DNA from 2 places in the Halomonas sp. MCCC 1A11062 genome. Region 1 is predicted to be linked to the other one. Evidence: predicted binding sites of a transcription regulator. Region 1 holds the regulator's gene; the other holds the start of a gene.
What was found. Region 1 encodes PhoB, which activates phosphate uptake and scavenging genes when phosphate is short. Its sites were predicted from a motif close to TGTCATANNNNTGTCANA; they were not measured.
Positions count from the first base shown of each region.

Region 2: the regulator PhoB is predicted to act here: its motif matches at 9,537-9,554, upstream of HOP58_RS07275 (PhoX family phosphatase).

Region 1 covers NZ_JABFTW010000001.1:273,912-288,783, forward strand. Annotated here, with positions in the region: gene HOP58_RS01280 (TRAP transporter substrate-binding protein) at 1-721, shown strand, start outside; gene HOP58_RS01285 (hotdog domain-containing protein) at 780-1,187, opposite strand; gene HOP58_RS01290 (phosphate ABC transporter substrate-binding protein) at 1,342-2,307, shown strand; gene HOP58_RS01295 (ABC transporter permease subunit) at 2,353-3,486, shown strand; gene pstA (phosphate ABC transporter permease PstA) at 3,483-5,027, shown strand; gene pstB (phosphate ABC transporter ATP-binding protein PstB) at 5,045-5,860, shown strand; gene phoU (phosphate signaling complex protein PhoU) at 5,886-6,614, shown strand; gene cysZ (sulfate transporter CysZ) at 6,620-7,351, shown strand; gene phoR (phosphate regulon sensor histidine kinase PhoR) at 7,380-8,699, opposite strand; gene phoB (phosphate regulon transcriptional regulator PhoB) at 8,701-9,390, opposite strand; gene ubiA (4-hydroxybenzoate octaprenyltransferase) at 9,474-10,367, opposite strand; gene HOP58_RS01335 (chorismate lyase) at 10,397-10,954, opposite strand; gene HOP58_RS01340 (FAD-dependent oxidoreductase) at 11,061-12,221, shown strand; gene HOP58_RS01345 (HU family DNA-binding protein) at 12,421-12,699, shown strand; gene HOP58_RS01350 (hypothetical protein) at 12,779-13,135, shown strand; gene HOP58_RS01355 (LysR family transcriptional regulator) at 13,185-14,114, shown strand; gene HOP58_RS01360 (aldehyde dehydrogenase family protein) at 14,111-14,872, opposite strand, start outside.
Region 2 covers NZ_JABFTW010000005.1:104,747-119,618, reverse strand. Annotated here, with positions in the region: gene HOP58_RS07315 (twin-arginine translocation signal domain-containing protein) at 1-754, opposite strand, end outside; gene HOP58_RS07310 (TRAP transporter large permease subunit) at 853-2,175, opposite strand; gene HOP58_RS07305 (TRAP transporter small permease subunit) at 2,172-2,720, opposite strand; gene HOP58_RS07300 (LysR family transcriptional regulator) at 2,917-3,876, opposite strand; gene HOP58_RS07295 (TraX family protein) at 3,985-4,785, shown strand; gene HOP58_RS07290 (EAL domain-containing protein) at 4,802-7,153, opposite strand; gene HOP58_RS07285 (cytochrome b5-like heme/steroid binding domain-containing protein) at 7,281-8,114, opposite strand; gene HOP58_RS07280 (ferredoxin reductase family protein) at 8,111-9,403, opposite strand; gene HOP58_RS07275 (PhoX family phosphatase) at 9,635-11,650, shown strand; gene HOP58_RS07270 (5-(carboxyamino)imidazole ribonucleotide synthase) at 11,715-12,854, opposite strand; gene purE (5-(carboxyamino)imidazole ribonucleotide mutase) at 12,895-13,404, opposite strand; gene HOP58_RS07260 (TRAP transporter permease) at 13,526-14,872, opposite strand, start outside.

The DNA.
Region 1 (14,872 bases):
GAATGCCTGGCTCTACCACGGTGGCGGTCAGGAGCTGTGGGACGAGATCTACGCCAAGCACAACCTGAAGCCGTTCGCCGTGGGCAACACCGGTGCCCAGATGGCCGGCTGGTTCAAGCGCGAGATCAACTCGCTGGCCGACATGCAGGGCATCCGCCTGCGCCTGCCGGGTCTGGCCGGCGAGGCCATGAACGGCATCGGCGTGACCACCGTCAACATGCCGGGCGGCGAGATCTTCACCTCCATGCAGACCGGCGTGCTCGACGCCGCCGACTGGGTTGGGCCCTACAACGACATGGCCTTCGGCCTGCATCAGGTGGCCGATTACTACTACACTTCGCCGTGGAACGAGCCGACCGCCGTGCTCGAGGGCACCGTCAACCTGGACGCCTGGAACGCCCTGCCCGACGACCTCAAGGCCGTGGTGCGCGAAGCCGCCAAGGCCTCCAACCTGGATATGATCAGCGAATTCGCCTATCGCAACGCTCAGGCGCTGGCCACCCTGGTGGAGGAGCATGGCGTGCAGCTGCGCACCTTCCCTCAGGACGTCATCGAGGCGCTCTACGAGTCGTCGCAGCGGGTCATCCAGCAGCAGGTGGAGAACGACCCCGACTCGGCCAAGGTCTACGAGTCCTACCGCGCGTTCCAGGCGCTGGTTCGCCCGTTCAGCGACGTGGGCGAGTTCGAGTATCTCAAGACCCGCGACACCGTCGTCACCTGATCGACGACGTCGAACGCAGCGAGGGCGCCTATTGGCGCCCTCGCTGCTTTCCGAAACCTCAGCCGGTCTGACGTACCGCGCGGATGCGCCCCTTGTCGTCCAGCGCCACCATCACGAAGCGGGCCTCGGTGACCTTGTGCAGCTCGCTGCTCTCGCGTTCGTGAGGCTGGCGAATCCACACTTCGACGTCGATCTTGATCGAGCTGTGGCCGATCTCACGCACGGCAGTGAAGATGTTGACCATCGAGCCGACACGCACCGGACACAGGAAGTCCATGGTCTCGATGGCCACGGTCGCGGTGCGGCCACGCGCCTCGCGGCCCGCTGCCAGCTCGGCGGCCTGGTCCATGTGGCGCACCAACCAGCCACCGGGGATGTCGCCATAGAGGTTGGTATCCTGGCGATCGGCCAGCAGCTTGAGTGTCAATTGCCCCTGGGGCGCGGGAACGTCGTCGAGGTCGGTCATGGAATGTCGTATGCTCGGCTTGTTGTTGTGGGCGGCGATATTGCGTTGCAGCGCTTGCTGGTGGCCATCTTATACGCCAAGCCTTGGCCTCACCAGCGCTGCGACAAGCCGTCACTCGTGCGCGATCCTCCCAGTCTGCGGCAAGGAGCCTCTCATGATCCCTTTCGGCAAGGCGCGTGGTCGGCGCAGGCCATGGCACAGTTGTCTGGTGCTGCTGCTGCTGGTCTGGGCCATGTCCACGGCCCACGGCGATGAGCCGGTGGGTACGCTCGGCGTGGTAGGCTCCGACACCATGGCCGGGCTGATGCTGCGCTGGGGCGAACAGCTCAGCGAGCGCCATCCGGGCATTCGCCTGCAGCTCCAGGCCAGCGGCTCGGCCAGTGCTCCCACGGCGCTGGCGGCCGGCACCACCCGGCTCGGGCCGATGTCACGGGCCATGAGCGACAGCGAGCGTGATGCCTTCCAGCAACGGCACGGTTACCCGGTGCTGGAAGTGGAGGTGGCACGAGACGCTCTGGCGGTGATCGTGCACCGTCACCATGCGCTGGAGTCGCTGCGACTTGACGAGATCGACGCCATTTTCTCGACCACGCGCCGCTGCGGTGGCGACGAGGCGATCCTGCGCTGGGAGCAGCTCGGCGTCGCGGGGCGAGGGGGAAGGATCGAGCTCAACGGGCGCAATCCCGCTTCCGGCAGCTTTGGCCTGTTCCGCCAGCAGGCGCTGTGTGGCGGCAGCTACAATCCACGGCTCAACGAGCACCCGGGCTCTGCCGCCGTGGTGGCGGCGGTCACCGAAAGCCTGGAGGCCATCGGCTATGTCGGCCTCAATCACCTGACTCCCGGGATCAAGGCCCTCGCCATAGAGGATGGCGAGGGGCGCCGGCATGTTCCCGCTGCCGAACCGGTGCGCCAGGGCGAGTATCCACTTGGCCGTGCGCTCTTCCTCTACGTCAACCTTCCCCCCGGAGAGGCGCTCTCCGGGCCGGAGCGGGCGCTGCTGGATCTCATCCTGTCGCCTCAGGGGCAGCGCACGGTCTCCGAGATGGGCTTCGTGGCGCTGTCGGAGGAGCACCTGGCCGCCCAGCGTGAGCTGCTGGGCCTCGACGCTACGCTGCCCTGAGCGCGTGTCACGAAACTGTCATCAAGCCGCTATAGGCTGCCGATCATGATAGAGCCCCAAAATCTCGTTTCCGCCCCCCGCTCGCCCTGGCGCCGACGTTTCGATCGACTGGCCACGGGGCTCATCGCGGCGGGCGGTATCGGCGTGATCGTGGCGGTCATGGCGATCGGGGCTTTCCTCGTCGTCGAGGTGTTGCCTGCCCTGTTCGGTGGCCGGCTGGAGATGGAACGCGTGCGGCTCGCGCTGACGCCGATGGCCTGGGGGACGCTGAAGGCGGCCCTGTGGGCGATGATCTTTGCCGTGCCGCTGGCACTGGGGGCCGCCATTCACTCGGCGCTGTTCATGACCCAGCGCTTGCGCAGCCGCATGAAGCCGACCCTGGAAATGATGGAGGCCATGCCGGGTGTGGTGGTCGGCTTCGTGGCCGGGCTGGTCATGGCCCCCTGGATCGAGCGTCATCTGGCCGGTGTCCTGACGCTGATGCTGGTGTTGCCCCTGGGGGTGCTGCTGGCGGCGGGCCTCTGGCGCCGCTTGCCGTCGGGCTGGCGGCGCCGGCTGTCGCTGGCACGCGCCGGGCTGTGGCTCGTTCCCTGGCTGCTGCTGCTGGCGCTGGCGACCTTTGCGCTTGCACCCTGGCTCGAGGGGCTGCTGTTCGGCGGCGACCTGCGGGTGTGGCTGGATCGTGAACTGGGGCTCGACTACGCCACGCGCAATGCCATGATCGTGGGCGTGGCCATGGGGTTTGCCGTCATGCCCAGTATCTATGCCCTGGCCGAGGATGCGCTCTCCGGCGTACCGAGCCGACTCGGCGAGGGTGCCCACGCGCTGGGTGCCACGCGCTGGCAGACGCTGCGGCGGGTGGTGCTGCCGGCGGCGTCACCGGGTATCTTCGCCGCCGTGATGATCGGTACCGGGCGCGCCGTGGGCGAGACCATGATCGTGCTGATGGCCAGCGGCAATGCCTCCTTGATGAGTTTGAGCCCGTTCGAGGGCATGCGCAGCATGGCGGCCGGCATCGCCGTCGAACTGCCCGAGGCCGTGCCGGGCAGCGAGGCCTATGTGCTGCTGATGCTGGCGGCCCTGCTGCTGTTTCTGTTCACCTTCCTGGTCAACACCTTGGCCGAGGTGGTGCGTAGCCGCCTGAGACGGCGCTATCGCTGGCTGGGTGGTGCGGCATGAGTCGACGTCTGCCGCGTACCGAGGGCCCCTGGGCCTGGCTGGCCGCCGGCAGCGTGGCGCTGTCGCTGCTGATGCTGGGCGGTTTGCTGCTACTGCTGGCGGTGCGCGGCCTCGGGCACTTCTGGCCCGCCTCGGTGACACTCGTCGAGCTGGAGGATGGCCGTCTGCTGGCGGGGCAGGCAGTGCGCGAGCTGCCGCTGAAACATCGGGCCGGACGCGAGCGGCTCTACTTCACCGGCAACCGCGACCTGGACGGCCATGTCTGGCACTGGCTGCCGGTGGACACCATCGTGGCCAGCGAGCGGCCAGCCGAACTGGTGGTACTGGAGCGCAGGCGGCACGGCGCCTTCATCGGCCGTCTGCTGGCGGTGGGGGAGTCCGATGCGCTGCTGTCGGCGCAGTCCCGGGAAGCGGCCTGGACCGGGTTAGAGGCGCGTTTGGCGGAGCTCGAGGCGCTGCGTGACGAGCATGACCGGCTGCGCCGTGACGTGCTGCGACCGCTGATTCGACGTCTGGATGCCCGTCCGGACGACACGGCAGCCCGCCAGGCGCTGGCCGAGGCCAATGCGCGAGTGCGTGAGCTGCAGCAGGCCATGGGCGGGCAGGCGGCGCTGCTCGAAAGCGTCGATGGGCGTCGCCTTGTTCAGCCCCTCGATGAAGTGCTGCGCGCCTGGCAGCCCAACGCCATGTCGCTTGGCGAGAAAGGCGGGGCCTGGGCGCGGGGGGTATGGCGCTTTCTGTCCGAAGGACCGCGGGATGGCAACACCGCGGGAGGGGTATGGCCGGCGATCTTCGGCACCGTGCTGATGGTGCTGCTTATGTCGCTGCTGGTGACGCCCTTCGGCGTGCTGGCCGCGGTCTATCTCAACGAGGTGGCTCACCAGGGGCGGTTGACGAATCTGGTGCGCATTGCGGTGCGTAACCTGGCCGGGGTGCCTTCCATCGTCTACGGCGTATTCGGGCTGGGGGTCTTCGTCTACGGCATTGGCGGTACCCTGGACGACTGGTTCTTCAGCGATGCCCTGCCGTCACCCACCTTCGGTACCGGCGGGCTGCTGTGGGCCTCGCTGACCCTGGCGCTACTGACCCTGCCGGTGGTGATCGTGGCCACCGAGGAGGGCTTGGCGCGGATTCCGGTGCAGCAGCGTGAAGGCGCCCTGGCGCTGGGGGCCACACGGCTGGAGACCCTGATCCGGGTGGTGCTGCCCATGGCGGTGCCGGCCATGCTCACCGGGGTGATCCTGGCCGTGGCCCGCGCCGCCGGCGAAGTAGCACCGCTGATGCTGGTCGGGGTGGCCAAGCTGGCGCCGCAGATCCCGGTGGACGGCGAGTTTCCTTTCCTCCATCTTGATCGAAAGTTCATGCATCTCGGCTATCACATCTTCGATACGGCCTTTCACGGCAACGACGTCCAGGCGGCGCTGCCGCTGGTCTACGCCACGGCGCTGCTGCTGGTCATGGTGATCCTGGTGCTTAACCTGACTGCCATATTTCTGCGGCATTATTTTCGTTCGCGCCACGGCGTGCAGCCGCGCCCATGAGGAGAAAACGCCCACCGATGACCCTATTGTCACGCTTCCAGCCGTCCGCCCCGGGCTCGATCATCGACTTCGATCCCACCGCCAGCTGCTTCGAGATCGAAGGGGTGAGTCTGGCTTACGGCGGCAAACCGGCCCTGCGCGACATCACCCTGCGCGTGCCGCGGCATCGGGTCACGGCGTTCATCGGGCCTTCCGGCTGTGGGAAATCGACGCTGCTGCGGCTGCTGAACCGGCTGCATGACCTCAACGAGGAGGTCGGTCACAGCGGCCGGATCCTGCTCGAAGGCGAAGACATCCACGCCCCCGAGGTGGCCGTGGATGAGCTGCGGCGGCGAGTCGGCATGGTGTTTCAGGTGCCTAACCCGTTCCCCATGTCGATCTACGAAAACGTGGCCTTCGGCCTGCGTCTGCAGGGCGGGCTGACGCGTCGGCGTATGGACGACATCGTCGAATGGGCGCTGCAGTCGGCAGCGCTGTGGGATGAGGTGAAGGATCGGCTGCGAGCATCGGCCTGGTCGCTGTCCGGCGGCCAGCAGCAGAGGTTGGTGATCGCCCGCTCGCTGGCGGTACGCCCCGAGGTGCTGCTGCTCGACGAGCCGGCCTCGGCACTGGATCCGATCTCCACGCTGAAGATCGAGGAGCTGATCCGCAGTCTAAAGTCGCAGCTCACGCTGATCCTGGTCACCCACAACATGCAGCAGGCGGCGCGGGTCTCCGACTACACCGCCTTCCTGCAGGATGGCCAACTGGTGGAGTACGCCCCCACCGATACCCTGTTCACCAACCCCAGTCTGCGCAGTACAGAGAACTACATCACCGGCCGTATGGCCTGATCCAGGCCGCCCGAGGAGAAGCACCATGGACATCACCAGCGATACCCACAGTCAGCATATTTCCCGCCAGTTCAACCAGGAGCTGGAAGCCCTCAAGACCCAATTGATGACCATGGGCGGGCTGGTCGAGCAGCAGGTCCAGGAGGCGATCCAGGCACTGCTCGAGGGCGACAGTCGTCTGGCCGAGAAGGTGCGCGACCGCGACCGCGACGTCAACGCCATGCAGCTCAAGATCGACGACGAGTGCACGCGGGTGCTGGCACGGCGTCAGCCGGCCGCCTCCGATCTGCGGCTGGTGCTGGCGGTGATCCGCGCCACGGCGGATCTCGAGCGCATCGGCGACGAGGCGAGCAAGATCGCGCGCAACGCCCTGACCCTGATCGACAACGGCAACAACGTGCGCGGCCTGGTAGAGGTGCGCCACATCAGCGAGCACGTGCGCGGTATGCTGCGCGACGCGCTGACCGCCTTCGCCCGCTTCGATACCGAGCTGGCACTGCGTGTGGTGCATGAAGACGAGTCGGTGGACGACGAGTACGGCAGCGCCATGCGCTCGCTGATGACCTTCATGATGGAGGACAGCCGCGCCATCGGCCCGGTGCTCAACGTGATGTGGATCCTGCGTGCCTTGGAGCGGGTCGGCGACCATGCCGACAATCTGGCCGAATACGTCATCTATCTGGTCAAGGGGCTCGACATCCGCCACATGGACCCGGACAAGATCGACGAGGATGCGCTCAAGCGCAAGGGCTGAGGTTCATGCTGGACGCCTTCACGGCACTCAATCGCGGGACGCGACTGGTCTACGGTCGCGGCCTGCGCCGCTACGTCTATGCGCCGATCGCCGTCAACCTGACGGTGTATGCAGCCATGCTCTACTTCGTGGTGACCCGCTTCGGCGGTTGGTTGGAGGCGTGGATGGCCATGGTGCCGGCCTGGCTCGGCTGGCTGGAGTGGTTGCTCTGGCCGCTGTTCGTGCTGAGCCTGGTGTTGATCGTGGTCTTCACCTTCACCCTGGTGACCCATCTGATCGCCGCCCCTTTCTACGGCTTTCTGGCGGCCAAGGTGGAGGTTCGGGCCACCGGCCGACCGCCGCTGGATGACCGTGGCCTGGCGCGCACCGCGGTGGACGCCCTGGGCCGCGAGCTGGTCAAGCTGGGCTACATCCTGCCGCGGGCGCTGGCGCTGTTCGTGATCAGTTGGATACCCGCGCTGAACGTGTTCGCCCCCCTGCTCTGGGCCCTGTTCTCGGCCTGGATGATGGCGATCACCTACCTCGACTACCCCATGGACAACAACAAGGTGACCTTCGCCGACATGCGCCGCCGCCTCAGCGCGCACTCCTGGCAGACCCTAACCTTCGGCGGCTGGGTGACGCTGATCACCTGGATTCCGCTGGCCAACCTCTTCCTGCTGCCCGGTGCCGTGGCCGGCGCCGTGCTGATGTGGGACCGCCACTATCGCGGCGAGGGGGATGTCGCCGCCACCTGAGACGCATCCTGGGGCGGTGCCGCGAGGATCAAGCACCTGTCATTCGATCAGCTGCTGCTTCGGCCGCCACCAGCCGCTCGGCGGGGAAGACGCAGCGGAACAGCGCGCCCTGGCCGGGGCGGGATTCGATTTCCAGGTAGGCGTCGTGGCGCAGCAGCACGTGCTTGACGATGGCCAGCCCCAGACCGGTGCCGCCGGTCTCGCTGCTGCGGCCCTTGTCGACCCGGTAGAAGCGTTCGGTCAGGCGCGGGATGTGCACGGAATCGATGCCTTCGCCGTTGTCTTGCACCTCGAGGCACGCGCCCTTGGGGTGTGCCTTCCAGCGCAGCACGACCTGACTGCCCTCCGGGGTATAGCGCACCGCGTTGAAGGCCAGGTTGGACAGGGCGCTGTGGATCTCGGTATCGCTGCCGACCAGGCGGCGAGCCTCCTCCAGCTCGACGCGCACCTGCTGGCGGCTCGCCGCCAGCGCCTGGGCGTCGCGGCGTACCTCCTCGAGCAGGGCGTCCATGGCCAGCGGCAGATGGTCCTCGCCGCCGCGGTCGATCTCCAGGCGTGACAGCAGCAACAGGTCGTTGACCAGATTCTGCATGCGGTTGGTCTGCTCCTGCATGCGGGCCAGCCCCTGTGCCAGCCGCGGCGGCAGCTGCTCGGCGTAGGTGGCATAGGTCTCGAGATAGCCTGCCAGCACCGTCAGCGGGGTTCTCAGCTCATGGGAGACGTTGGCGACGAAGTCGCGGCGCATCTCCTCCAGGCGATGCAGGCGGGTGATGTCTCGCGCCATCACCAGGCGCTCGTCGTCGCCGTAGAGAGTGATCTGGAACTGCAGCACCATGCGTTCGTTCACCGGCGAGCTCAGCGTCAGCGGCTCGCGGTAGTCGCGGGCATTGAAATAGGTGACGAAGCGCGGGTCGCGGATCAGGTTGGTGATGTGCTGGCCGCGGTCGTGGGCGGCCTCGAGCCCCAGCATGCGCTCGGCGGCGCTGTTCCACCATTCGAGGTCGCCGTGCTGGTCGAGCATTACCACGCTGTCGCGCATCGCCTCCGAAGATTCCTGGATACGCTTGAGGGTCGTCTGCAGGCGCTGCTGGGTCTGGCGCTGACCTTTCTGGTAGCGGTACAGGCGATCGAACAGTTCGCCCCACAGGCCGGTGGCTGCGGGCGGTTCGCTGTGCGGGTTGCGCGTGAGCCAGCGACGCAGGGCGTGCAATTGTCGCAGATGATAGGCCAGACGCAGGGCGAGCCCGAGGGCCAGCCCGAGTCCGGGGGCGGAAAACAACCAGCCGACGAGGGCGCCGGCGATAGCGAGCAGGCCTAGGCGCCAGAGTTCATGGCTCCAGAGGCGCACGTCAGCCCTTGCTGGAGAAGCGGTAGCCGGTGCCGCGCACGGTCTGGACCAGATGCTGGTGGGCTTCGCCCAATGCCTTGCGCAGGCGGCGAATGTGCACGTCCACGGTGCGCTCCTCCACATAGACGTTGCCGCCCCACACCTGATCGAGCAGCTGACTGCGGGTATAGGCCCGCTCCTGGTGGGTCATGAAGAACTGTAGCAGGCGGTACTCGGTCGGGCCCATCTCCAGTGGTTTGCCATCGGAGCTGACCCGGTGGCTGACGGGGTCGAGCACCAGGCCGTCCACTTCCACCGGCTCCTCGACGCCCTTGGGCGTAGTCCGGCGCAGTACCGCCTTGAGTCGAGCCACCAGCTCCCGCGGCGAGAAGGGCTTGGTGATGTAGTCGTCGGCACCGGCTTCGAGACCGAGGATCTTGTTGTCCTCTTCGCTCTTGGCGGTGAGCATGATGATGGGCAGCTCGCGGGTGGCTTCCTCGCGCTTGAGCCGGCGCGCCAGCTCGATACCGCTGGTACCGGGCATCATCCAGTCGAGCAGCAGCAGGTCGGGTTGGTTGTCGACGATCATGGTGTGGGCGCTCTGGGCATTAGCGGCTTCCAGCACGCGATAGTCGGCCATCTCCAGCGCCACCGCGATCATCTCGCGGATTGGCGCTTCGTCATCGACGATCAAAACGGTCTTGGCGGTCATCCCGAAGCCTCGCGGTCAGTGACGGGTCGGTGACGATCTCACCATGTGATCATGACATTTGCATGACACTGCCGCCAGTGGCTTTAGACGCCGGTGATGGGCCACAGGCTCAGCGCGATGCCGGCGAATACCAGCAGGCCTGACCAGTGGTTGTTGAGGAAGGCCTGAAAGCAGCGCTCACGCTCGCGGCCGCGAATCAGGAACTGCTGGTGCAGGAAGGTGGCGGCCATGCCGGCCAGGCCCAGCCAGAAGAATACGCCGAGGCCCAGACGTAGCCCGGCCCAGCCCAGCAGGCCCAGGGTAATCAACTGCAGCAGGCCGATCATGACGCGGTCGGCGCGGCCGAACAGCACCGCGGTGGACTTGATGCCGATCCTCAGATCGTCGTCGCGGTCGACCATGGCGTATTCGGTGTCGTAGGCCACTGTCCAGGCCAGGTTGGCGGCGAACAGCAGCCAGGCTTCCAGAGGTACGTGGCCCAGTACCGCGCCGAAGGCCATGGGAATGGCCCAGGAGAACGCTGCACCGAGGAACAGCTGGGGCAGGTGGGTATAGCGCTTCATGAATGGATAGATGAAGGCCAGCGCCACGCCCACCAGCGACAGCATCACGGTGAACAGGTTGGTGAAGAGCACCAGCACGAAGGCCGAGGCGACCAGGCCGGCGAACAGGCCCTTGGCCTCGCGCTCGCTGATGCGTCCGGTGGCCAGGGGGCGGTCCTTGGTGCGCTTGACGTGGCCGTCGAAGTGGCGGTCGGCGTAGTCGTTGATCACGCAGCCTGCGGCGCGCATCAGGTAGACCCCGGCAACGAAGATCAGCAGCAGATGCCGCTCGGGCAGCCCTTGCGCGGCCACCCACAGCGCCCACAGCGTGGGCCACATCAGCAGCCAGGTGCCGATGGGGCGGTCCAGCCGCATCAGGTGCAGGAAATCGGGCAGGCGGGCCAGCCCCTTGGGGCGCATCAGGGAGCGATCCATCGGTATCTCCTCATTCGATGCCGATCATCCTAGCGTGTCGGCAGTTGCAGTTCATCCGCCATGGCGTCGAGAAAGAACTCCTGCACCAACACCGCGAAGCGGCGGTGACGAAACACCGAGCGACGCCCCCAGGGACCGGGCAGCGGGTGAAAGGGAGCCGGCGCGGCAGTGACCTCGATGGGGCCGCGCTCGAGGTCGGGCTGACGGAACAGCCAGCTGCCCAGCGAGCGCTCGCCCAGTCGCTCGAGGCGCTGACCGCGCAGCTGCGCCAGCGGGGCCACCGAGCGGGCCACCACCCAGGGGCGCCCATCGAGACACAGGGCCACTTCCCGCAGCCAGGCCATGCGGTCGAGAGGCAGGCCCATGGCACGGGCCTCGTCGGGGCGAGGCCGCCCCAGACGCTGTTCGAGCAGGCGCACGCGGAAGGTTCGGCCGTTGCCGGCCTCCGTCAGGCGCGCAGTGAGCGAGTCGCGGGTCGCCACCCAGGCCCACCAGGCCGGGCTCATGGCCGGCCGGCCCGCGGCCAGAGGGCGCCAGGCCAAGGACAGGGGTGGCTTGCCGTGGTGCGCCGTGGGGTTGCGGGTCACCTGCTCTCTCCGGTCGAACTAGGGGCGCATAGTGTAACATGCGACCTGAACGAATCTGACCGAGCCGTGGCGCGAGCCGGCGGCCCCCGTGCGAGACAAGGACCCCATGACCGCTCCTCTGACCATCATCGGATCCGGCATGGCAGGCATTGGCCTGCTCAAACAGTTGCGCACCCTGGATACCGAACGTCCCGTGACACTGATCACCGCCGACAGCGGCGATGACTATTCCAAGCCGCTGCTCTCCACCGGCTTCGCCAAGCGCTTGCCGCCCGAGCGGCTGGCCACGCGCACCGCGCTGGAGGTGGCCGATCAGTTGGGCGCGGTGTTGCGCACGCACACCCGGGTCGATGCCATCGATCTCGACGCCCGTGCCCTGCACATAGGCGAGGAGCGACTGGCCTGGAGCGAGCTGGTGCTGGCCACCGGTGCGGCACCCGGTACGCCTTTCGCCATTCCCGAGGGAATCGCAGAGCGGGTGTTCAGCATCAACGACCTGGACGACTACCGGTGCTTTCATGCCGGCCTCGAGGCGCTGGGCCGGCCGGCCAGGGTGGCCATCGTCGGTGCCGGCCTGGTGGGCTGCGAGTTCGCCAACGACCTGGTGGCGGGAGGTCATGCGGTGAGCCTGGCCGCACCTGAGCGAGCGCCGCTGCCGCGCCTGCTGCCGGAGCCTCTGGGCAAGGCCCTGGGCGAGGCCTTCGTCGAAGCCGGTATGGGGCTCTATCTGGGACACGGCCTGCAGCGGCTGGCACAGCGCGGCAGCGACGTGGGGCTCGAGCTCGACGATGGCAGCATGCTCGAGGCCGATCTGGTGCTGCTGGCCACCGGCCTGCGACCGCGTATCGAACTGGCTCAGGCTGCCGGACTGCAGGCCGGGCCGGCAGGTATCCAGGTCGACCGCTACCTGCAGACCTCGGCTGCCGGTGTCTTCGCCCTCGGCGATGTGGCCTGTGTGGACGGGGTCAATGCTATGTACGTGCAGCCACTGCAGGCCAGCGCCAAGGCGCTGGCGCGCACGCTTGCCGGATCGCCCACTCCGGTGAGCTATGGCGCCTGGCCGGTGCTGGTGAAGACCCCTCTGCTGCCGGTGGTGTCCCTGCCGCCGCTGCAGACGCCGGCGCGCTGGCGAGTGGAGGGCGAAGGACGCGATCTGGTCGCCCTTGCCGAAGATCAAGACGAACGTTTGATCGGCTTTGCGTTGACAGGAGGCTGCGTGAAGCGGAAAGTTGAGCTGGCGCGGGCAACGCCGCCGTTGCTAGGCTAGTGTCGTCATCGCACCGGCTGGCTTCGTTGCCCGGTGCGTCGATGATCGCCGCGCTTGACGCTTCAGGAGCAGGGGAAGAACCCAAACAAAGGGGGACGGGCTCTCCCGGGTAAAGTGGCAGTTATCATCAACTTGACTCGATCGTGAATAACAACATACCGGCATGTTGCCGGGGTAGAGCCAATATCAGGAGGGCTGTATGCGTAAACCAGAACTTGCCGCAGCAATCGCCGAGCGTGCGGAACTATCCAAGGACAAGGCCAGCCAGGTGCTCAACGTCATCCTTGACGAGATCACCGGCAGCGTGGCTCAGGGGCAGGACGTCTCCCTGATCGGTTTCGGTACCTTCACCGTGCGTGAGCGCGCCGCTCGCACCGGCAAGAACCCGCAGACCGGCCAGCCGTTGGCCATCCCGGCCAGCAAGACCGTTGCCTTCAAGCCGGGCAAGGGGCTCAAGGACGCCGTCGGCAAGGGTTGATCCGAACTCGGATCACACCCGGCGCGGCCTGCCTCGTCAGGCCGCGGTACCCCCACCACCTGCGCGAAATGGATTCGACATGAAGCTGCGTCTGATGCTTTGGCTGCTTGGGTGGATGCTGAAACGCGCGCTGCGTCGCAAACCGCGTTTTCGCGAGCAGCTCACCGAGATGCGCAGTCTCGACTGGGGCATTGCCACCGAAGATCTCTCCATTGCCCGTCATTACCGCATGACACCCCAGGGCATCCAGGTAGGCGCCGGGCTGCCGGTGGACCTCGACCTGGAGCTGCGCTTCGACGATGAAGCCACCGCCATTCGCGTGCTGCGCAAGCCGACCCAGCAGGCCTTTCTCGACGGCATGATGGCCGGTAAGGTGCGTCTGGTGGGCGATTCGGGCGACCTCAAGAAGCTGCAGAAGCTGCTCAAGCACCTCTGAATCCGCATCATTTCACGTATCATCGAGCCTTCAATCGGCGGAACATGACGTGGACATCCCCCACCAGCGTCTGGTCTATTTCAGAGTCACCCTCGAGTCGGGCTCGGTGCGCCAGGCCGCCGCTCGTCTGGATATCGCGCCGTCGGCGGTGAGCCGTCAGATCAGCCTGTTGGAAGAGGCGCTGGGCGCCACGCTGATCGAGCGCAAGCGCACGGGGATTCGGCCCACCCCGGTAGGCGAGATGCTGCTGGAGTACTGCGAGCGCCGCGGTGCCCTGGACGAGAGCTTCATCGCCTCGCTGGAAGCCTATCAGCGGCTGGAGACCGGCACCGTATCGCTGGTGGTGGGAGAAGGCTTCGTCGGCGACCTGGTGGCCAAGCCGCTGCGCGAATTCACCGAGCGTTATACCGGTATTCAGATCGACATCCACCTGGCCGGCACCTCCGGCATCATCGAGGCGGTGATCAACGAGCAGGCGCATATCGGCCTGATGTTCCATGAGCGCACCCATCACCAGCTGCGCTTCTGGGTGTCGAGCCCGCAGCCGTTGATGGCCATTCTGCCGCCCGAGCATCCGCTGGCCGAAGAGACGAAGCCCTTGACCCTGGCGCAGCTGAGCGAGGCGCCCATGGCGATGTGGGACCCCAGCCATCAGGTGCGCCATATGGTGGACGAGGCGTTCCATCAGGCGCGGCTGCGGCCGCGCATGGCCATGAACACCAACTCCATGGCCATTCTTGCCCAGTACGTGCGCAGCGGCATGGGCATCACCCTGCTGCCGGCCTTTGCCGTGGCGGATGACCTGGCAGAGGGACGTCTGGTGGCACGTCCCGTCGACGACCCGCTGTTCCAGCGCTCCCAGGCGCACATGGTGACCCGTATCGGCCGCCAGCAGCCCAAGGCCAGCATTCTGCTGCTGCGTCACCTGCAGCGCTGGATGCAGGCCTTCCAGAACGTCGACTCGACTTCGAACCGCTAACCCACGCCGCTACCATAGCCCATGGCCACGCTGGCTTCGCTGGCGGTCTCCACCCATACGCTCTGCGGCAAGGTGTACTCGCGCAGGCCGTCGAGGCCGCTGGAACGGCCGAAGCCGCTGTCGCCGAAGCCGCCGAAGGGCGACATCACGCTGATTGCCTTGTAGCCGTTGATCCACACCGTGCCGGCACGCAGCTGGCCGGCCACCCGGTGCGCACGGGCCGGGTCCTGGGTCCACACCGCGCCGGCCAGGCCGAAGCGGGTAGCGTTGGCCAGGCGTACGGCGTCCGACTCGTCGTCGAAGGGCATTGCCACCAGCACCGGGCCGAACACCTCCTCGCGGGCGATCTCCATTTCCGGGGTAACGTCGATCAGCACGGTGGGCGCCAGGAAGTAGCCCTGCGCCTCCTCGGGCAAGTCGGCCGGGCGGCTGCCGCCGACGATCACCCGCGCGCCGGCGGCCACGGCGTCCTCGATCATACGCGTCACGTGAGCATACTGGCGGGCGTTCTGCAGCGGCCCCATGCGGGTCGCCTCGTCGCCGGGCAGACCGACTTCGATCCCGGCCGCGGCACGCGCCAACCGCTCGGTCACCTCCGCGAAGGCCTCGCGCTGGACCAGCAGCCGCGAGCCGGCCACGCAGCTCTGTCCCGCCGCGGCGAAGATTGCCGCCTGGGCACCGGCCACGGCGGCATCGAGGCTGGCGTCGGCGAAGACGATGTTGGCCGACTTGCCGCCCAGTTCCAGCACGCTCGGCAC
Region 2 (14,872 bases), on a different contig from region 1:
TGGCGAAGTAGGAGCCGGCCCAGGCGCCGGAGATGTTGTTGGTCAGGTAGTAGTTGCTGACGTCGGCCCAGCCCACGGTGTAGGCCTCGGTGATGCCGGCCCAGGCGATGCCGTCGAGCTCGCGGGTCTGCATGGCGACCTCGATGTCCTCCCACGGCAGAGTCACCGGCACCACGCCGAAGCGGCTGAGGAAGCGCCCCGCGGTGGGGAAGGTGAACACGCGCTTGCCGCGCAGGTCCTCGAGGCTGCGGATCGGGTCGCGGGTGACGAAGTTGCAGGGGTCCCAGGCGCCGGAGCCGAGCCAGGTGACCCCGGGGATCTCGCCGTAGGCCTCCTCCCAGATCTCCTTGAGCCCGTAGTGATGGAACAGCGCCGGCACGTCGAGGCTGTAGCGCGAGGCGAAGGGGAAGTAGCCGCCGAACACCGAGACGTCCACCGGGGCGTTGATCGAGTCGTCGTCGCTCTGCACGGCATCGATGGTGCCGCGCTGCATGGCGCGGAACAGCTCGCCGGTGGGCACCAGCTGGTCGGCATAGTAGAGCTCGATTTCCATCTCGCCGTTGGCGGCCTTGTTGAAGGCGTCGATGGAGGGCTTGATCACGTGGGCGGCCAGCGCCGGGCCGGCATAGGTCTGCAGGCGCCAGCGGATCGGCCGGCGCTGGGCATGCACGTAGGGCGCCGCAAGGGTCGAGGCCCCTACGGTGGCGGCGGTGGCCAGGCCCGCCTTCTTTAGGAAATCGCGACGGTTGGTCATCTCTCTTCTCCTGCTTTTCTGCTTGTTGTGGAAACTGCGGGAAGAAATCGTGGGAAGAAACGCACTGCTCGTTCGTCGTGCCGGGTTCACCTCCAGGGTCAGTAGCCGCGATAAAGATGCGGCAGCCACAGCGCCAGCTGCGGGAAGATGGTGATCAGCGCCAGCCCGATCAGCATGATGCCGACGAAGGGCCAGACGCTGCGGTAGATGTCGCCGAGCGACACCTCCGGCGGCGCCATGGCGCGCATCAGGAACAGGTTGTAGCCGAACGGCGGGGTCATGTAGGCGATCTGCACGGTGATGGTGTAGAGCACGCCGTACCAGATGGGGTCGAAGCCGAGACTGATCACCAGCGGCACGTAGAGCGGCGCCACGATCACCAGCATGGCGGTGTCGTCGAGGAACATGCCGAGCAGGATGTAGGAGAGCTGCATCATCACCAGTATCTGCCACGGGCTCATGCCGACCCGGTCGAGGAAGACGTTCTCGATGGCGCGCACCGCGCCCAGGCCGTCGAACACCGCGCCGAAGCAGAGCGCCGCCAGGATGATCCACATGAACATGCAGCTGATGCCCAGGGTCTTGCGCACGGTGCTCTCGATCACCTTCCAGGTGAGGCGGCGCTTGATCAGCGCCGCCAGGGTTGCCGACACCGCCCCCACCGCCGAGCTCTCCACCAGGCTGGTCACGCCCATCAAGAACAGCCCGGTCATGAAGAAGAAGATCAGCAGCGGCAGGATGCCGGCGCGCAGCAGCTTGAGCTTCTCGCCCAGGCTCATCTGGCGCTCCTCGGCGGGCAGCGCCGGCCCCAGATGCGGCTGCAGGTGACAGCGAATGACGATATAGAGTACGAACAGCCCGGCGAGGATAAGCCCCGGAATGGCCCCGGCCAGCCATAGCTGGCTGACCGGCTGGCGCGCGATCATGCCGTAGAGCACCAGCACCACGCTGGGCGGCACCAGTATGCCCAAGGAGCTGCCGGCCTGGATCACCCCGGTGACCATCACCTTGTCATAGCCCCGCCGCAGTAGCTCCGGCAGGGCGATGGTGGCGCCGATGGCCATGCCCGCCACGCTCAGGCCATTCATCGCCGAGACCACCACCATCAGCCCGATGGTACCCACGGCAAGACCGCCCTTGAGCGAGCCCATCCAGACGTGGAACATCTCGTAGAGTTCGCCGGCGATGCCCGACTCGGAGAGCATGTAGCCCATGTAGATGAACAGTGGCAGGGTCAGCAGCGGGTACCAGTTCATCAGCTGAATGGCGGCGCTGAACGGCATCTCCACCCCACCCTGACCCCACAGCAGCAGCGCCGCGGTGGCGCCGACGAAACCGATCACGCCGAACACCCGCTGCCCGGTGAGCAGCAGCAGCATCATGGTGGAGAACATCAGCAGAGCGATCATCTCGTAGCTCATTCGCCCGCCCCTTTCTCCACGGCACCATACGTTCGGTCCAGGGGGACGCCGCGCGCACGGGCGATGTCCTTGAACAGGGTCGAGACGCTCTGCAGCAGCATGAGGAACACGCCGAAGGTCATCACGATCTTGATCGGCGCCAGCCGTGGCGCCCAGGCGGAGTAGCTCTTCTCGCCGTAGCGCAGGGCGTACTCGGTGCTGGAAATGCCGCCAAACAGCAGCGCACCGAGAAAGACGATGAGCAGCATGATGGTAAGTGCATCGACCCAGGCGCGAGTGCGGTCGGACCAGCGTGAGTAGAACAGGTCCATGCGCACGTGGGCGCCCATCTGCATGGCGTAGGCGCCGCCCAACAGGTAGTAGGAGGACATCAGGAACTGCGAGACCTCGATGCTCCAGATCAGCGGGCTGTTGAAGGCGGTACGTGCCACCGAGGCGTAGAGCAGCACACCGATCATCACGAAGATCATGAACATGACGATGCGTCCCACCACCCGGTTGAACGCATCCACCCAGCGCACGTAGAGCATTATTGTTCTTGGCATCGTCCGGCACCGATCCTGGTTTCGTCCCGTATCGATGCAGTCTTTGCGCATGTAACGAAAAGGCGCAAAGAGCATCGGCAATCGGGACGACGGCACTATGGGTAAAATCGATAGTGCCCCGTGACGCAGCAGACGCGACGGCCGATGCACGCGTTCGACGCAACGCAGCGATTCGCTCACGCAGGCATTTGTGCACTTAGGGCTGGACGGAAACCTCGGGCGCCAGCCAGGGCAGCACCCGCTCCAGTTGGGTACGGAAACGCTGCTCCAACAGGCGACGGCTGTCGCGGGCCAGCAGCGCTGGCAGCTCACCCAGCTCGTCGCGCCTCGCCACCAGGGTCAGTTCCCGGGTCAGCGGCGCCAGCGGTAGCGGCGCCACGGTGACCTGCAGGCTGTCGAGTCCGGCCTGATAGAGACACAGCGGCGTGGTGATGGTCCAGCCCGCGCCGGCACTGACCAGGCGCAGCACGGCGAAGGTGTTGTCGAGATGCAGCCGGGCCGGCAGCTCCAGCTGATTAAGGCGCAGATGACGCTCGATGGCCTGTCCGATCAGCGACTGCGGCGTATAGCGCACGAAGTCCAGATGACGGGCCAGCCAGCGCAGGTTGTCCAGCGGGCCGCTCCAACTGAGCGGCACCACCAGCACGAAGGGCTCGCGCAGCAGGGCGTGGCGCTCCAGGCCATCGTAGTTCTCCAGGCGGTCATCGGAAATGATGATATCCACATGGCGCGTGAGCAGGGAGTGGCCGTGCATGTGCGACAACCCCGTGGTCAGGGTATAGTCGCGGGTGTAGCGGCGGATCAGTTCGATCAGGGGCTGGCCCACGGCGGTGGCCAGCGAGTCGACCAGTGCCAGACGCACCTGATGCAGCTGACCGAAACCGCCGCTGACCAGTTCGCGGCGGGTGGTGCGTGCCTCGTCGAGCAGGCGCTTGGCACGGTCGTAGAAGAAGCGCCCTGCGCTGGTCGGCTCGAGGGGGCGGGTGTGGCGCTTGAACAGCGACACGCCCATGCTCTCCTCCAGATTGGCCAGACTCTGCGATACCGAGGACTGCTTGAGCCCCAGCCGCCGAGCCGCCGCACTCTGGCTGCCCTGCTCCAGGGTCTCGACGAAGATCTCCATGCTGCGAAGATCGAAACCGAAGCCGCTGCGCATTGCCTTGATTCTCCGTGCATTGCCCTGTTTCCAGTGGAACTCTGCCGGTGCGACTCGGTCACAGGGGATTGTTATAATGAGAGTTTCATTGCCGACAAGGAGGTCAGGATGACCGCACAGGCCGCTTCCAGCACGGCGCCGGATCGCCCCATCTCCACCTGGACGGGCTGGGGGCAGTGGCTGGCTCTTGCCACCATGACCGTCGATCACCTGACCCGCTACGTCTTCCCCAGTGCCTGGGAGCTCGGCTGGGCCGGCTCATCCATCGGCCGTATCGCCTTTCCGCTGTTCGCTGCCATGGTCGCCTGGCATGGTCTGTTCAATACCCGTAACCCGCTACGTTACGCACGGCGCATCCTGATCATCGGCATCGCTGCCCAACTGCCCTACATGATGATGCCGCGGGCCTCGGATGCCTTCATCCTCAATGTCTGCTTCACCCTGGCGCTGGGGCTGGCCTGGGGCGCCTGGCTACGCGATCTGCTCGCACGCCACCGCAGCGGCAGTCTGGGCAGCGTCTGGTTAGGGGCCGCAGTGGCCGCCACCCTGGCGCTCTGGTATCTGCTAGGCGGCTGGGTCGAATACGGCCACCGCGGCCTGCTGCTGATCCCCTTGTTCATGCTCGCCATGCATCATTTGCACGGTGCCGGGGAAGGCCTGGCCGAACGCCTGCAGGCGGTAGCGCTGGCGGCGCCGGTGCTGATCGTAGCGGGCCTGATGAACAGCTCCGACATGGCCAAGTCGTTCACCGTGGCCACCTGCCTCGCCGTGCTGTGGCTTGCCGCCGGTGCCCATCGCCTGACGCCCGACGTGCCCCTCGCCATGCCCCGTCGCCTATGGCTGACCTGGTATCCGGGCCACTTCGCCCTGATCGCACTGTGGCTCTGGGCCAGCGGCGCGCTGGGCTGAGCCGGCCATTCAGAGCCTAGCCCTCGCCGACCTCGGTCTCGACTTCACTGCCGGTCAGCAGCTCCTCGAACGCCTCGACGCTCATGGGCTGGTAGAAAAGGTAGCCTTGGAACAGGCGGCAGCCCCGAGCCAGCAGGTACTCCTGCTGCGCCCGATTCTCAACCCCTTCCGCCACCACGTCGATGCCGAGATGCTGGGCCATGGCCAGCACCGTTTCCACGATGGCGGCATCGTTGCCGTCGGTATCGAGGTTGCTGACGAAACTGCGGTCGATCTTGAGCTCGTCCAGCGGCAGCGACTTCAGATAGGCAAGTGAAGAAAAGCCGGTACCGAAATCGTCCAGCGCCAGCTTGACCCCTAGTCGCTTGAGCGCCCGCATACGCTCGACGGCATCCTGCAGCCCGTCGATCATGATGCTCTCGGTCAGCTCCACCATCAGCCGCGCCGGGTCGATGCCGTGGGTGCCCGTCACCCAGGTGAGCCCCTCGACGAAGCCGGGCTGGCTGAAGTGGCGCACGCTGATGTTGACCGACAGGCGTGGAAGAACCGCCACTGGCAGGTGCGCCAACAATTTGCAGCAGCGGTCCAGCATCCAGGTTTCCAGCTCGACGATGAGATCGCTCTCCTCGGCGATGGCGATGAATACCTCGGGCGAAACCGAGCCATGGCGGGGATGCTTCCAGCGCATCAACGCCTCAGCGCCGATGATCCGCTCCTGCTCGTCGAGCTGGGGCTGGAGGGCGATACTCAATTGATCCTCCGACAGGGCGCGGCGCAGCGCCTGCTCCATTTCGAGGCGCCAGCTGAGCTGGGTCTGCATCGCGGGCTCATAGCCACAGATCTGGGCTCGCCCTTTGAGCTTGGCCTGATACATGGCGGTGTCGGCATGGCGCAGCACGTCGCCGACGTCTTCGTCGCCCAGCGGAAAGAGGGTGTAGCCGATACTCGGCGTCACACTGATTCGCTGCCCGCCGAGGTCGTAGGTGCGACGCAGGGTCGACAGCAGGCGTTCGGCCCGGTGCTCGGCCCGCTTCAGCTCCATCTCCCGGTCGGCACTCAGCGCCGGCATTAGCACGACGAATTCGTCGCCGCTGAGCCGCGCTGCCATGGCGTCCTTGTCGATACTCAGCAAGAGCCGCTTGCTCACCTGACGCAGCAGCTCGTCACCCACCGCGTGGCCAAGAGTGTCGTTGATGATCTTGAAGCGGTCCAGGTCGAGGAACAGCACCATGCCGACGCGACCGTCATCGCGCCGGTCACGAATGGTGGAGGCCAGCGTCTCGATCAGCAGGCGGCGATTGGGCAGTTCCGTCAGCGGGTCGAAGTAGGCCTGGCGATGGATGGTCTCCTCGGCCAGCTTGCGCTCGGTGAAGTCTTCGATGATTCCGACCCCGCCCACCACGTCGCCCGACTCGTTGCGCAGCGCGCTGTAGAAGGCTCGCAGCGGCGTCTGCTTGCCGCTGACCACGGCGCGATAGGTACCCTCGAAGTAGCCGGTGCCGCTTTCCAGGGCATCGCGTATCGCGCCGCTCACACGCTCGTCGTTCAGTTGGGTCAGCAGGTTCAATCCCAGCAGCCGTTGCCGGCTGGTGCCGAGGATGTCGAGACACATCTCGTTGCAGTCCACTACTTGCCCTTCGCGGTCGAAATGCATGACGCCGAGCGGGGTGTGGCGGAAGATGGCGCGATAGCGCGCCTCGCTGACGCGCAGCTGCTGTTCGCGGGAGGAGACGATCAGACGCAGGGCGATGTTGTCGGTGATGGTGCGATTCAAGCGGCGGCTGGTCACCAGCACCAGCCCCAGAAACAGCACCACCATGGCGGCCAGCAGCCAAGAGAGCGAGGTCCCTTGGAGCAGCAGTTGCCCCAGCAGCGGGAGCATGGTGGGTAGCACGAACAGCGGCGCCATCCAGGCAACCGAGGAGAGCGTGGTCACGCCTCCCGCCGCGATACCGGTCAGCACGATGGCCAGCGCCGCCAGCTGTCCCTGATGCTCGGTGGTAAACATCGTAAGCCCAGCCGCTCCCCAGAGCAGGCCGGCGATACCGGCCCCCCAGGCAAAACGAAACAGCCAGCGGCGGCGCTGCCGATGCCAAGCCGGCTGGCGGTGGTAGAACCAGGCCAGCCACAGGCGCGCTCCCGACACCACCGCCAGCGCGGCGAACCAGCCCAGGAGGATGCCGGGCGACATGATCGACCACATGGCGGCCACCAGCAGCGAGGCCGCCAGCACGCTCGCCAGGACCGGCTGCCACAAACGCTCATACAGCAGGTGCACCTGCTCGTGGGCCAACCGGCGCCGATGGGAGATGTCCGTTAGCGGCGCGCCATCGAGTTCGCGGTGCTCATCCTGAAGCGGGAGAGGCATGCAAGGGTCCGAGAGTGTAATTGTTAGACCGAACTATATTTACTTGATACCGCCACCATTAGCGAGCCATCCCCCTCAACGCAAGCCGCCGCCAGCACAGGCGGCGGCCCCACCTCCGCCGCACCTGCTAGGGCCAGGCATAGACACCGCGGTTCAAGGCATCACGAATGGCCGAGATCACCTTGGCACCACGCAGGGTCGCTCCGCTGTAGCCATCGATGTCATCCACCAGCGACTCGGGCTCGTAGAGAGCGAAAATCCGGGTGACCGGTGCGCCCTCCAGACGCTCGGCTATCTGACGATGCTGCAGCATGACCGGATACAGCTCATCGCCCTCTTCCAAGGCCAGATAATCCACCCCACGGTAAGCCAGGTGGCGATAGGCCAGCGATTCGATGTGGCCATCGCGCAGATCGAACGTGACGTTGACCTGAATGCTGCCCCGGTCGGTGAAGGCACCGCGATAGTGTCCGTCGAGCGGTAGCCCCAGCAAGGCGCGCGCCAGACGCTCATCCTGGGCCGGCGACGTCGCTTCTCCGGCCTGCCTCTCCACCACGGCGCCAGCGGGCTCGCTCGCTCCGGGCTCGAGAGGCTCGGCCGTGTCATCCACCAGTCGGCCGATCAGGTAGCGCTCGAGCATCGCCTCGGCCCTGGGGCTGTGGGGTACACCGGGGCGCTTGTTGTCCCAGCCCTCGGTGGACTCCCGTCCGCACCACTCGAGCAGGACCTCTTCCTCGGTGGGATGATCGGGCACGTAGTCGGTGATGTCGTAGACCCGACCATGAATGGCCTTCCAGCAGCTCTCGGCGCTGCCATGTTCGGCCAGCTCCTCCATGGTGATCGACTCCAGGTCGGAGTCCTCGACCGTCTCCCGGTCGCTGCCGGAAAGCGCATTGACGGAGACAAGGGTGATGAGGCTGGCCACGAAGGCAATGAAGGCGCTGTAAGCGATCTTGTTCATAGGAAATCGAAGACCTCGCTGTGAATGCGTGCAGCGGGAATGCCCTGCTCGATCAATAGCCGCTGCAGATAAGCGTTCATGCCGGGCGGGCCGCAGAGATATATCTCCCGTTCGGCGCAGTCGGGACAGTGCTCACGCAGGAATGCCTCGGTGAGAGGTCCATGATCGCGATGGTAGTGCTGGGTATAGGCGAACCCCTCGACTCGCGCGGCAATCTCGCAGAACTCTTGCCGGTAATAGGCACGATCCGGGTTATTGGCCAGATAGAACAGATGCACGTGCACGTCGGGAACGGATCCGGCACCCAGGTTACGGGCACCGGCAACGAACGGTGTGATACCGATGCCGCCGCCGAGCCAGAGCATGTCGCGCTGCGGGAAGCGCCGCTCGAAGAACTCCCCGTAGGGGCCTTCGATCAATACCCGTGTTTCCGGCATCACAGTCTGCAGGGCGTGGCTGGCATCGCCCAGATCCTTGATACCGATGCGCAGCCGCGAATCCGAGGGCGCCGAGGCGATGGTGTAGGGGTGCTCCTCACCGCGTCCGGCAGCAAGCCGCTCGTCCAGCGGGGTGAGATAGACGAACTGCCCCACCGCATGGCGAATGCCGCTCCCCTCGGGGCGCAGCACCAGCTCGACCACACCGCGGGCCAGTGACACCACCTGCTCGATGCGGTAGGGATGGCGCCGCTGCGGCGCTACGCCCTTGCGCCAGGCAATGGCACCCAGCCCGGCAATGCCGAGCAGCCACCACGGCCAGGTCTCTCCGGCCAGCAGCAAGGCATGCCACAGCCCCAGCAGCAGCGCCGCTGCCGAGACCAGGTGCAGGCGCTTCCAACGCTGATAATGGGGCTTGCCGAAGAAGCCGAAGGTCGGCGCCAGAAACACCACCATCGCCACCCAGGCCAGCCAGCCGAGCCATATCGCGCCCTGGGCAGGCGGCGGGAACAGTGTGGCCACCGCGGCCTCCAGGGATGCCGGAACTGCCGCCAGCCCCATCGCCAACGCATGGACCATGACCAGGATGAATGCCGCGAAACCCAGCCAATGATGCATTCGCCAGAGTCGTGCCAGCCCGCCAAAAGGTCTGTCAAAACCCGGCACCCGGCAACTCACCAGCCCGGCCAGCAGCATCATGGCCAGCCCCAGGATGCCCGTGACACGACCGAGCCAGGTCAACCACAGCTCGGGCGGCCCACCCAGCCCACCCAGGCGCGGCAGCGCCACCGCCAACGGCAGCACCAGTGCCACGATCAGGGCAATGTCGCCCAGTCTTGGCAGTCGTCGCATGATCTCTCCCCGGGGCAGAACTGACATCAGTGTCGTCTAATGGCGCCAGGCTTCAAGGCCTGACGCCATTTATCCACACACACTTGATCCATATCAGATGGTGCAACGCCGCGTCATCGAAGCGCCACCAACCGGTCATGCCGCTGTAACGCCCAGTCGCCACTCTCTTCGGGCGAAGACCCACTAGCCTTCGGCAAGCGCCATGCAGCATGCCTCCAGGAGAAACAAGCCATGACCCAGCCTCATCTCCCCGGTCACGTCGACCCCATACTGGCCGCCGGCGACGAGCCGACGAGCAACGCCTCCGGCAACGCCTATTTCGGCGATATCCTGGCAGCGCGCATGAGTCGCCGCACGCTGCTGCGCGGCAGTCTGGCTGCCGCCATTGCCGGGGCCATGGCCACCAGCCTGCCCTTCGGTCGCGCCCTGGCCGCCGGCGTCCCGTCGCCGAGCATCGGCTTCAAGGCGATTCCCGTCGGCGCCGGCGACAGCGTAGTGGTGCCGGAAGGCTACCGGGTACAGGCCTTCATTCCCTGGGGCACGCCGATCAGCGGCAGCATGCCGGCCTTCTCTCTCGATGCCAGCGGCGAGGACCAGGCTCACCAGATCGGCAGCCACCATGACGGCATGCACTACTTCGCCATCGACGGCAGCTCCCGCGACGGCCTGCTGGTGCTCAACCACGAATACGTCGAGCCGCGCTTCCTGCACGCTGCGGCGTCAGGGCTGGCCCTGGACGCCGACGGCTTCCCGCAGCACGAGGACGGCTCCCGCGATACCGACCAGGTGCGCAAGGAACTCAACGCTCATGGCGTTTCGGTAGTGCGGGTGCGCCAGGGTGACGACGGCCAGTGGCAGGTGGTACAGGATCGTCACAACCGTCGCGTCACCGGGCTCACGCCGATGCAACTGGCCGGGCCGGTGGCAGGCACCGAGCACGTGGTGACGAAGTACAGCCCCGACGGCAGCATGACCCGCGGCACCCTGAACAACTGCGCCCATGGTGTCACGCCGTGGAACACCTACCTGGCCGCCGAGGAGAACTGGGCCGGTTACTTCGCCAACGAAGATGCCGAGATCGATCGCCGCCAGACCCGTTACGGCATCGCCACCCGTGCCGAAGGTCGCTACCAATGGCACCGCGCCCAGGGCGGCGCCGACGAGTTCGTGCGCTTCGATGCCACCTCCCGCGGCGCCTCATCCAGCGAGGACTACCGCAACGAGCCCCACGCCTTCGGCTACATGGTGGAGATCGACCCCTTCGATCCGCAGAGTACCCCGGTCAAGCGCACCCACCTGGGCCGCTTCGCCCATGAAGGGGTGATCTTCGCTCCGGCCGTCGAGGGCCAGCCGGTGGTGGCCTACTCCGGCGACGACGCCCGCTTCGAGTACATCTACAAGTTCGTCTCGGCGCGGCCCTATCAGGCCGCCAGCGCCGATGGCTCGCTGCTCGACGAAGGCACGCTCTACGTTGCCAAGTTCAACGACGACGGCAGCGGCGAGTGGCTGGCCCTGGCCCCGGGCCAGAACGGCCTGACCCCGGAGAACGGCTTCGCCGACCTGGCCGACATCCTGGTCAACACCCGCAGTGCAGCCGACTTCGTCGGCGCGACCAAGATGGACCGCCCCGAGTGGGGCGCCGTCGACCCGGCTACCGGCCAGGTCTACTTCACCCTGACCAACAACACCCGCCGCAGCGAAGAGCAGGTCGATGCCGCTAACCCCCGCGCCGAGAACCACTTCGGCCATATCGTTCGCTGGCAGGAGGACGGCACCCACGCCGCCGAGCGCTTCGCGTGGGATATCTTCGTCCTGGCCGGCGATGAGGAGAGCGGTCGCGACCTGGCCGGCGAGCCGCTGGGTCAGGAGGCGATCTTCGCCAGCCCCGATGGGTTGTGGATCGATGCAGACCGTCGCGTATGGATCCAGACCGACATCAGCGAGTCGGTGATGAATACCGGTATCCACGAGGTGTTCGGCAACAACCAGATGCTCGTCGCCAACCCTGAGACCGGCGAGATCCGCCGCTTCCTCACCGGCCCCATCGGTCAGGAGATCACCGGGGTGATCACCACACCCGACCAGCGCACCATGTTCGTCAACGTGCAGCACCCCGGCGCCACCACCAGCGCCGAGGCGTTCGCCGCCGGCGAGTCGGTCAGCCACTGGCCGGACGGCGGAAGCGCCATTCCGCGTTCGGCGACGCTGGTGATTACCCGAGAGGACGGCGGTATCATCGGCGCATAAGCGAGAGGCAAAAAAACAGCGGGCCCCGCCAATGGCGGGGCCCGCTGCGTTGCGTCTTGCGTCGTTAGAGGTTGCCTTGGCGGAACGCGTCCTCGAAGCTGAAGCGCGGCTCCGGCGCCTCGGGCAGCAGCCAGGCGCAAGCGTGTACCTTCTCCAGCAGCTCGCCGTGGGTCGGCGCCAGCAGGTTGACGTGGGCGAGCTTGCGCCCGGGGCGCTCGCTCTTGTCGTAGCGGTGCAGATGGGCGTCGGAGATGGCGAGTATGGCCGCCGGATCGCCCTCCTGGCCGATCACGTTGACCATGCAGGTCGGCATGCGTGCCGAGGTGTCGCCCAGGGGCAGGCCCTGAATCGCACGCAGGTGGTTCTCGAACTGGCTGGTCACCGCGCCGTCCATGGTCCAGTGGCCGGAGTTGTGCACCCGCGGCGCCATCTCGTTGGCCAGCAGCTTGCCGTCGCGGGTCTGGAACAGCTCCAGGGTCAGCACGCCGACGTAGTCGAGCTCGTCGAGCAGCGCGCGGATGTAGCCATCGGCGGTCTGCTGCACTGCCTCGTCGAGATCCGGCATCGGCGCCAGCGAATAGCGCAGGATGCCGTCCACGTGCAGATTCTCGGCCATAGGGTAGAAGGCCATCTCGCCCTCGCGGCCGCGCACGGCGATGATCGACACCTCGCGCACGAAGTCGACGAAGGCCTCGACGATCAGCTTGGGATGATTGATCGAACGCCAGGCCTCGGCCGCCTCGGCCGGGTCGCGCAGCACCGCCTGGCCCTTGCCGTCGTAGCCCTCGGTGACCGACTTGGCCACCACCGGGGTGCCCAGCTCGCGGGCCGCCGCTTCCAGCGCCTCGGCGCTCTCGACGATACGGTAGGCGGGAGTGGGAATGGCCAGGCGGTCGAACAGCGCCTTCTCCTCGGCACGGTTCTGGCAGATGCGGATCGCCTCGCTCGAGGGGTAGACCGGCTTGACCTCCTCGATGGCCTGCACCAGCGCCACGGGCAGGTGCTCGAACTCATAGGTGACCAGGTCGACCTTGGCCAGGAAGTCGTCGAGCAGATGATGCTGATCGGTGTAGATCATGACATCACCGATCCCGGCGCTGGGGTGGCCGGTGGTGTCGAGGAAGGTGAAGCGGTTGGCCAGCGGGTAGCCGGCCAGCGCCAGCATGCGGCCGAGCTGGCCGGCACCGAGTACGCCGATATTCATGTCGCTGTCTCCTCTCGCTGGCTCATGCGGGTTCGCCGGCTCATTCGTCTGCGGGCCGGGGGTCGGGGTTGTCGAGCACCGACTGGGTCTGCTCGGCGCGGAAGGCCTCGACGGCAGCACGCACCTTGGCATCCTGCAAACCGACGATCTGCGCTGCCAGCAGGCCGGCGTTGGTCGCCCCGGCCTTGCCGATGGCCAGCGTGCCCACGGCGATACCGCCCGGCATCTGCACGATGGAGAGCAGCGAGTCGAGGCCCTTCAGCGCCTTGGACTCCACCGGCACGCCCAGCACCGGCAGCGCCGTCTGCGAGGCCACCATGCCCGGCAGGTGGGCGGCCCCACCGGCACCGGCGACGATCACTTGCAGGCCGCGCTCGGCAGCACTCTTGGCGTAGTCGAACAGCAGATCCGGGGTGCGATGCGCCGAGACCACGCGGGTCTCATAGGCCACGCCCAGGCGTTCGAGCATCGCCACGGCATGCTCCATGACCGGCCAGTCGGATTTCGACCCCATGATCACGCCTACGCGTGGCTGCTCGCTGGATGACATTTTGCGGTTCCCCGTGATGAGGCTGGTTGGCGAAGGGCAGGTATTCTAACGGCGCCCGCAGGCGCCGTCATCTTGACCAGTCGGGCAATTGGCCGCCCGCTCGCGCAGGCGGCCTCCGCCGTCACGTCGTCCCGGCTCCGGCCGAGTGAATTTCACGCCGGCTGGCCAGCCAGTTGGCGCCGAGGGCGAGTATCATCACCGCCACCCCCACGGCCTCCACCATGAAGTTGGGATAGAACACCGCCACGATGGCACCGGTAATCGCGATACGCGGTAGCCACGACATACGCGTGAAGAGATAGCCCTCCAGCGCCGCGGCAAAGGCACCAAGCGCCAATATCGCGATCAGCCCGTTCCAGGCCAGGATGTGCAGCGGGCCGCCCATGATGATCTCAGGATTGAAGACCATGAACATCGGGATCAGGTAGAGCCCCTTGGCGAACTTCCACGCCTGGACCCCGGTCGCCATCGGTTTGGAGCCGGCGATCGCCGCCCCGGCGAAGCCGGCCAAGGCTATCGGTGGCGTGACGTTGGAGTCCTGGGAGTACCAGAACACCACCAGGTGAGCGATCAGCAGCGGAATGCCGAACTCGGCGGTCAGGGCCGGGCCCACCAGCACGATCAGCACGATGTAGCTGGCGGTGACCGGCAGTCCCATGCCCAGAATCAGGCTGGCCAGCAGCACCATCAGCAGCGCCAGCACGATGTTGCCGCCGGAGAAAGCCATCATCATGGCGGAGAACTTGAGCCCCAGGCCGGTGAGCCCCACCACGCCGACGATGATGCCGGCCACGGCACAGGCCAGGGAAACCGACACGGCATTGCGCGCGCCCAGCTCCAGCCCTTCGATCAGCTTGACGAAGCCGGCCCAGATCACGCGTCCGGTGCTGGCCAGGGTGACGGGCTGCCCCTGGCGCGGTGCAACGAAGAAGAACCATATCGTATAGCGCAGCGCGGCCACGGCAACCATGGTCACCACCGCGTAGAAGCCCACCCGCATCGGCGACATGTGCATCGCCAACAGCCACACCAGTACCGCCAGTGGCAGCAGGAAGTGCCAGCCCTCGCGCAGCACGTCGCGCATCTGCGGCAGCTCGCTGCGGGGCAGACCCTGCATGCCCTGCTTGAGAGCGATGATGTGCACGAACAGATAGACGGTGGCGAAATACATGATCGCCGGCAGGATGCTCACCTTGACCACGTCCAGGTAGGGCGTATTGGTGTACTCGGCAATCAGGAAGGCACCGGCCCCCATCAAGGGCGGCATGATCTGACCGCCGGTGGAAGCCGCAGCCTCGATGCCGCCGGCCTGATGCGGCTTGTAGCCCAGACGCTTCATCAAGGGGATGGTGAAGGCGCCGGTAGTCACCACGTTGGCGATGGCGCTGCCGGAGATCGAGCCCATGCCGGCGGAGGCGATGACAGCGGCCTTGGCCGGGCCGCCGCGCTGGCGGCCGGTGGCAGCGTA